DNA from 3 places in the Arthrobacter sp. JB02-1C genome. Region 2 is predicted to be linked to each of the others. Evidence: riboswitches for the same ligand, from Rfam matches in the RefSeq annotation. Region 2 holds a riboswitch; each other region holds the start of a gene.
The links. A riboswitch is a leader RNA that binds a small molecule or an ion and turns the genes downstream of it on or off. The one in region 2 is predicted to bind S-adenosylmethionine.
Positions count from the first base shown of each region.

Region 1: it holds a riboswitch for S-adenosylmethionine, as region 2 does, so the genes downstream of both, AC3ANP_RS03670 (ABC transporter substrate-binding protein) here and AC3ANP_RS11075 (bifunctional o-acetylhomoserine/o-acetylserine sulfhydrylase) in region 2, are expected to answer to the same signal.
Region 3: it holds a riboswitch for S-adenosylmethionine, as region 2 does, so the genes downstream of both, AC3ANP_RS09810 (AmiS/UreI family transporter) here and AC3ANP_RS11075 (bifunctional o-acetylhomoserine/o-acetylserine sulfhydrylase) in region 2, are expected to answer to the same signal.

Region 1 covers NZ_CM173235.1:765,614-767,866, reverse strand. The annotation lists gene AC3ANP_RS03670 (ABC transporter substrate-binding protein) at 1-919, opposite strand, end outside; SAM riboswitch class I at 1,013-1,102, opposite strand; gene AC3ANP_RS03665 (type 1 glutamine amidotransferase domain-containing protein) at 1,366-2,142, opposite strand; gene AC3ANP_RS03660 (DUF1206 domain-containing protein) at 2,207-2,253, opposite strand, start outside.
Region 2 covers NZ_CM173235.1:2,351,261-2,353,513, forward strand. The annotation lists gene AC3ANP_RS11070 (VOC family protein) at 6-644, opposite strand; SAM riboswitch class IV at 824-939, shown strand; gene AC3ANP_RS11075 (bifunctional o-acetylhomoserine/o-acetylserine sulfhydrylase) at 1,000-2,253, shown strand, end outside.
Region 3 covers NZ_CM173235.1:2,046,186-2,048,438, forward strand. The annotation lists gene AC3ANP_RS09805 (acyl-CoA dehydrogenase family protein) at 1-314, opposite strand, end outside; gene AC3ANP_RS09810 (AmiS/UreI family transporter) at 364-1,005, opposite strand; SAM riboswitch class IV at 1,045-1,157, opposite strand; gene AC3ANP_RS09815 (5-formyltetrahydrofolate cyclo-ligase) at 1,247-1,846, shown strand; gene AC3ANP_RS09820 (cyclodeaminase/cyclohydrolase family protein) at 1,868-2,253, opposite strand, start outside.

The sequences.
Region 1 (2,253 bases), 1.6 Mb from region 2:
CGATGCCTTTGGCCGGCAGGACCTGGTTGCCGCTCCCGGCGAGGGAGGTTTCATCGGCGGGCTGCAGGCCACGGACCAGGTCAACCTGGCCGGTCTGCACGGCCCCGGCACGGTGTGCCACTTCCGGCAGGTACTTCACGACGACTTTGTCCAGGTAGGCGGCTCCCGGGTTGGCGGCGCCTTCCGGGGCCCAGGCGTAGTCGGAGCGCTTTGCCAGGACGATTTCCTCATCGGCCTTCTCCGACTCGAAGGTGAAGGGACCCGATCCCGAGATCTTCGCGATGGCCGACTGGCCGGCGTTATCGAGCGTGAGGGTTTTCGGCGAAACGAGTCCGGCGGTGACGGAGGAAGTGGCGCGCAGGAAGTTGGCATCGGGGGAGGACAGCGTTACTTCCACCTGGTCCTCGCCGATGACCCGTGAGGACTGGTACGTGGAGAAGTCCACGTTGGGCTGGATCTTGGCGCTCTCGATGCCTTTCCCCAGCGCCTCGAAGTTGGCCTGGACCGCTTTGGCGTCCAGCGGCGTTCCGTCGCTGAAGCTCACTCCCGGGCGGATCGTGAAGGTGAACTTGGTCTGGTCCTCGCTCGCGGTGAACTTGCTGGCGATCCAGGGGACCAGCGCCCCCTTCTTGGCATCGAAATAGGTCAGCCGGTCCAGCACGCTGTTCAGGACGTTGGCCTTTTCGTAGAAGCGCGCCGCCTGGGTCTGGAAGTTGTTGATGGGCGTGACTTCGGCGAACACGAACGTTCCGCCCTGCACCGGCGTTCCATCCTGGGTTTGCGGTGCCGGGGCACCGGCTGTGTTGGCGCCGCAGGCGCTCAGGGCCAGGGCCGCGGCGCCCATCAGCGTGAGCAAACGCAGCGGGCGGCGTTTTGCTTTCGCGTTCGCAGCGGCGGTGCGTGATTCGTTGGTATCCATCGTGGATCCTCTCGGTCATGACCAAGGAACTCCAGAATCACGGGTCCAGCCGGCCGCCGCAGGGCGCCGGTTTGGAACGCGGGATCTTGGCAATCTCCATCGGTCCTGGCATTAGCACCGTGCCCGAAAGGGTGGTTGCTACGGCGTCATCGAGCCAGGTCTCTCAGCCGATCTGGATGGTTGTTTATTCGCCCAGGGGGGCTTTTTTCGTTCCCGCAACCCTTGTGGGTCGAGGTAACCCCTACTTTGCCGCAGAATCTTCGATTGACCAATCATTACGACACGTTCTGCAATAAACGCTCCTAGCGCGCCACATAACCGCCCACCCGGCGTCATGAACTTGGCCGGGCGGCGAGGCGCTGGACAGTGTCGTTGCGAGCGCACGGACGAAAACGGACGGCCACCCCGTTGCCGGGGTGGCCGTCCGTTTCAGCGCGCTGTTGGTCTTAGTGCTGCGCTTCTGCGGCAGCTTTCTCGGCAGCCTTCTCCGCGTCCTTCTCGGCGCGCAGAGCCTCCGTCTCGTGCTGTTCCTCGGCTTTTTCCTGGTGGATGACTGCTGCGAAAAGCTTCTCCATCTCCTTGGCCACCCCGGCCGCTGAGGCCGGGTTCTGACCGGTCACCAGCCGGTCGTCAACCACGACCTTTTCCTCAAAGACACCGGCGGAGACGTGGGTGGCGCCCTGTTCCTCAAGCCGGTCTGCCAAAAAGAACGGAATGACCTTGTCCTTCCCTGCGGCAACCTCCTCGTCGTTGGTGAAGGCAGCCACCTTCCGGCCCTCGACGAGGCGAAACCCGTTGGCCAGTTCCACGTTCAGCAGGCCGGCCGGGCCGTGGCAGACCGCGCCCACCAGGCCACCGGCGTTGTAGACGCTGGCAACGAGGTTCTGCAAGCCTTCGCTATCCGGGAAGTCCCACATGGTGCCGTGGCCTCCCACGAGGAAGACGGCGTCGTACTGGTCGGGATCCACGACGTCGACGCGGGCGGTGTTGTAGAGGCCGGCCCGCGTGGCCTCGTCCTCCGTGAAGGCGACCTGGATGGGATCTTCTTTGTCCACCTCGTCGCGCGGTGGTTGGCCACCCTGGATGGATGAGAAGTCGACGAAATGCCCGGCATCCTTGAAGACTTTCCAGGGATGTGCAGCCTCGGCCACGTTGTAGCCGGTCTTCTCGCCCGTATCGCCGATCTCGGAAACGCTAGTCAGTACCATGAGGATTTTCTTCATGAAGTGCTCCTTCCGTCTAACGCCCACCCTACGCCCAGCCCGATTCAGACCGCGTCCTGTTCCGCTACATCCGGGCGAGCCGGGCCCGGACCGCCATGAAGATGCCGTAGC
Region 2 (2,253 bases):
AAGCGTCAGATGGTGACGGCTCCGGAGGCGGTTTCGAACGTGACGGACATGATACCGGGCGTCCCGCGGGGGGCCAGCCAGTTGACCGCCACGTCTTCCAGCGGCTTTTCCACCGGCATGCCAAGCCACTCGGTGACCCGCTCCGCCGAACCCGCGATAGTGAGCTCAGACATTTTGACGCTGCTCTGATACGCGTTGGACGGATGCAACGCGGGGTCGCCCTCCCATTTGAGCATGTAGGGGACCTGCGGATCGGCGATCAGGCCGAGGATGCCGATCTGCTTCCAGACCAGCTCGCGGCCGTCCGGGAACTTGCGGTTGCCGTTGACGGCGGCGCGTCCCAGGCGCTTCTCGAACGGGGCCAGGTCGTCGACCTCGACGCACCACCCCATCCAGCCGCCGCCGGCAGCCGAGCGGGCCCGCACGGCCTGGCCGAACGGCGCCTTGTCTGAGGCGGGGTGGTCCAGGACCTCCACGACCTCCAGGTACTTGTGCCCGGCCAGCGGAATAATCATGTTGCGGGTCCCGAACCGGGGGTGTACTCCGCCCTTGACGGCTTCGACACCGAGGGCGGTCGCAATACGTTCGGTGGTGGCAGCCAAGCCATCTTGTTCACAGGCGTAAGAGACGTGATCCATGCGCATGCCATCATCTTGGCACTTTGTGATAGAGCTCTCAGCTTAGGCCGCCCTAACCGTCATGGGATGTCGTTTGAGAGGGCCCGGCCTGACGCAACCACCGCCCGCCACCGGCATTTCCGGCCCGTACTTCATCTTTGTCACAAAGCTATCCGCGCCCGCCGGCCCTACCTAGACTGGGGCCAGGTCATGAGTGCCAGCATCGAGCCCCGGCTTGCTGGCCGGCAACCCTCCTTACGCGGTGGGGTGCCCCGGGTGAAGACCTGGCCGCCCGGCGCCCGCCGGGTGGCAAGCGCGGCGCCAGCGCCGTCCGGCCTTCGGGCCCGGGGCGGGCTGTGCCCAGTAACAGGGAGCTATTGCCATGTCCAATGCCTGGTCCTTCGAAACCCGCCAGATCCACGCCGGCCAGGAGCCGGACCCCGCTACCGGGGCGCGTGCACTGCCGATTTACCAGACGACGTCGTTTGTCTTCCCCAGCGCCGAGAGCGCTGCGGACCGTTTCGCCCTCGCCGAACTCGGCCCCATTTACACCCGGATCGGCAACCCCACCCAGGACGCGGTGGAGCAGCGGATCGCCAGCCTGGAAGGAGGGGTCGGCGCCCTGCTGCTCAGCTCGGGGCAGGCCGCGGGGACGCTCGCCATCCTTAACCTTGCCGAGGCCGGGGACCACGTGGTGGCCAGCCCCAGCCTGTACGGCGGCACGTACAACCTGCTGGCGCACACGCTGAAGAAGCTCGGCATCTCGGTGACGTTCGTCGCGGACCCGGACAACCTGGATCAGTGGCGGGCGGCCGTGCAGCCGAACACCAAGCTGTTCTTCGGCGAGGTGGTGTCCAATCCGCGCCAGGACGTACTGGACCTTGAGGGGGTCGCGGAGGTCGCCCACAGCGCCGGAGTCCCGCTGATTGTGGACAACACCCTCTCCACGCCGTACCTGATCCGGCCGATCGAGTGGGGCGCGGACATTGTGGTGCATTCGGCCACCAAGTACCTGGGCGGCCACGGCACCGCGATCGGCGGCGTGATCGTGGACTCCGGCAACTTCGACTTCGGCAAGGACCCCGAGCGGTTCCCCGGGTTCAACACCCCGGACCCCACCTACAACGGACTGGTTTATGCCCGGGACCTCGGAGCGGACGGCGCGCTGGGCGCGAACCTGTCCTTCATCCTCAAGGCGCGGGTCCAGCTGCTGCGCGACCTCGGGTCCGCGGTCTCACCGTTCAACGCCTTCCTGATCGCCCAGGGCATCGAGACGTTGAGCCTGCGGGTGGAGCGGCACGTCGAGAACGCCGGCAAGGTGGCGGCCTGGCTGGAGGCGCGTGACGACGTCGAATCGGTTGCCTACGCCGGGCTGCCCTCCAGCCCCTGGTATGAACGCGGCCGCAAGTACGGCCCGAAGGGTACCGGTGCCGTGGTCGCCTTCACCATCGCCGGGGGAGCAGAGGCGGGCAAACGCTTCGTCGACGCCCTTGAGCTGCACTCCCACGTGGCGAACATCGGCGATGTGCGCTCCCTGGTGATCCACCCGGCATCGACCACGCACAGCCAGCTGTCGCCCGAACAGCAGGCGGTCGCGGGGGTCCAGCCGGGCCTGGTCCGGCTCTCCGTGGGACTC
Region 3 (2,253 bases), 310 kb from region 2:
CCGGTGGAGACCAGACGGTCTTCAACGAAGGCGAAGTGCCCGCGGAGGGCCTGCGGGATGTTGGAGTCAGCGGCCGCGAGCTCGCTGAGCAGCCGGAAGAGCTGCGGCAGGGAGGCGCCCAAACCGCCGTCGGACACCGGAACGCGGAGGGCGCCGAAGCCTGCCGCGGTGAGCTCCTTGATTTCCGCGAACGGCAGCGTGTGGTCCTGTTCCCGGGCGCTGGCGCCTTCGGCGATGCGGGCAAAGATGGGGCGGAACCGGCCGGCGAGGGTCTGGTAGTCGGCTTCGGGCACAGCGGTAATTACTGATGACATGGCATGGCCTTTCGTCTGTGGTGTGAGCTTGGAGTTGGTGGGGTGATGGTTACGCGGTGGCGGGTTCGACGGCGGCGGGTGCCGTTGCGGCATCCGCAGGAGTCCGCGCAGCGGCGGACCTGGCCAGCGCCAGGGCCCCGGCGAACGCAGCGGCGACGACGACGGCGGCCAGCACCGCCGCGGACCAGCCGGCCGGCCACGCGCCGGAGAGTCCCAGCAGGGCCGGCGTCGTCGTCGTGAGCTGTCCGGTCAGCAGGGCCGCCCAGCCGGTGAACGCCGAGAGCGAGGACCGTCCGCCGGCCAGGACCAGGAAGAACAGGAACCAGAGGACCGCCCAGCTGAGCCACAGCACGGCCAGGAACGGGTCTGCCGCGACGTTGGTCGCGGCGTAGAAGACGGCGAGCACGGCCACCAGGGCGCAGAACCAGCCGATGCCGGCCGAGCCCAGGCCGAGCACGGCGTTCAGTCCGACGTAGAGGTACGTGAGGCCGAAGAGCACGATGCCGGCGGCTCCGAGCAGCAAGGCGCCGTTACCGCCGGCCGCGACCGCGAGGAGCACGGCCAGCACGAGCTGGAACAGGCCGATGAGGATGTTGAACGCGCCGCTGTCACGGGCCGGGATGCGGCCCAAGAGGGCCAGGCCGTTGATCAGGAGGGCAGCGCCGGAAAGGATCAGGCAGATATATGACATGGAAAATTCCGTCCACGAGGACGCCCCGCCGACAGCGGGACTCGATGCTTGCCGCGGCGCTTATGCGCACGGCCGGATCTTCACCTGGGGCACCCCGCCACGAAGAGGGTTGCCGTCCAACAAGCCAGGGCTTAATGCTGGAACTCTTGATCTGTACCTAGGACACTAGGGGCCGCGGAAGGCCCCCGACAAGTAAGTTGCGTCACATGAAGCGCCCGACGATTGAAGCTACTGTCGGACCATGACGTCGGATGATTCAGTGCGGGAGGCAAAGGCAAAACTGCGCGCCGAGGTCCGGCGCGGCCGCCGGACCCGGGTGGCGGCGGAGCAGGGGCGGGCGGAACAGGGGCCGGCGGCGGCTGGCCTGACGGAGCAGCTGGTTGCCCTGGTTCGGCAGCGCGCCCCGGCCTTGGTGGGCTGCTATCTCTCGGGCGGCGATGAGCCCAACACCCGGCCGTTCCTGGCGTGGGCCGCCGCGAACGGCGTGGACGTTCTGGTTCCGCTGAGCAGGCCGGACGGGTTGCTGGACTGGGTGGCTGCGACCGGGGGACGCGAGCAGCCTGGGCTGTTCGGCATCTCGGAGATGGTCGGCGAGGTGGTGCCCGCCAGCGTGGTCCAGCGCATCGAGCTGCTGCTTGTTCCTGCCGCGGCGGTGGACCGTGCGGGAATGCGGATGGGATGGGGCCGCGGGTACTTTGACCGGGCCCTGGCATCCCTGGCGAAGCCTCCTGCGGTGTTCGCCGTCATTTATGATGAGGAGTTCCTGGATGTGGTGCCGCGGGAGAGCCACGACCGGCCGGTCGACGGGGTGGTCACGCCCGGCGGCACCACAGTATTTTGACCGGCAACGGCGCGCCCCCGGTCAGAGGGCGTCGGTGGGGGCTGCCCGGTGGTCGATGTCGGCCGTCAGCTTGTCGATCCGGTCCAGGGCGGCGTTGAGGTGCGTCACCGTCGCCCACAGGTCCGGGTGGTCGTGGCGGACCTGTTCGAGGCTGGCGCCGGCCGAGTTCAGCGCTGACAGGTCGTAGCTGACGTTGGTGCGCGCTCCGGTGAGGGCTGCCCTGAGGGCTCCAAAAGCGACAACCACATCGGCGATCAGCGCAGGGTTGCCGTGCGCTGCCAGCCATTCCAGGTCCGCGATGGCATCGATGGCCCGCTCGCCGAGCAGGGCAGAGGATTTTGCGGCCTCGACGGAGGCTTTGTGGATGGCGTCCTCGCGTTCGGGCCCGGGGTCCAGGCGGAAGGCGG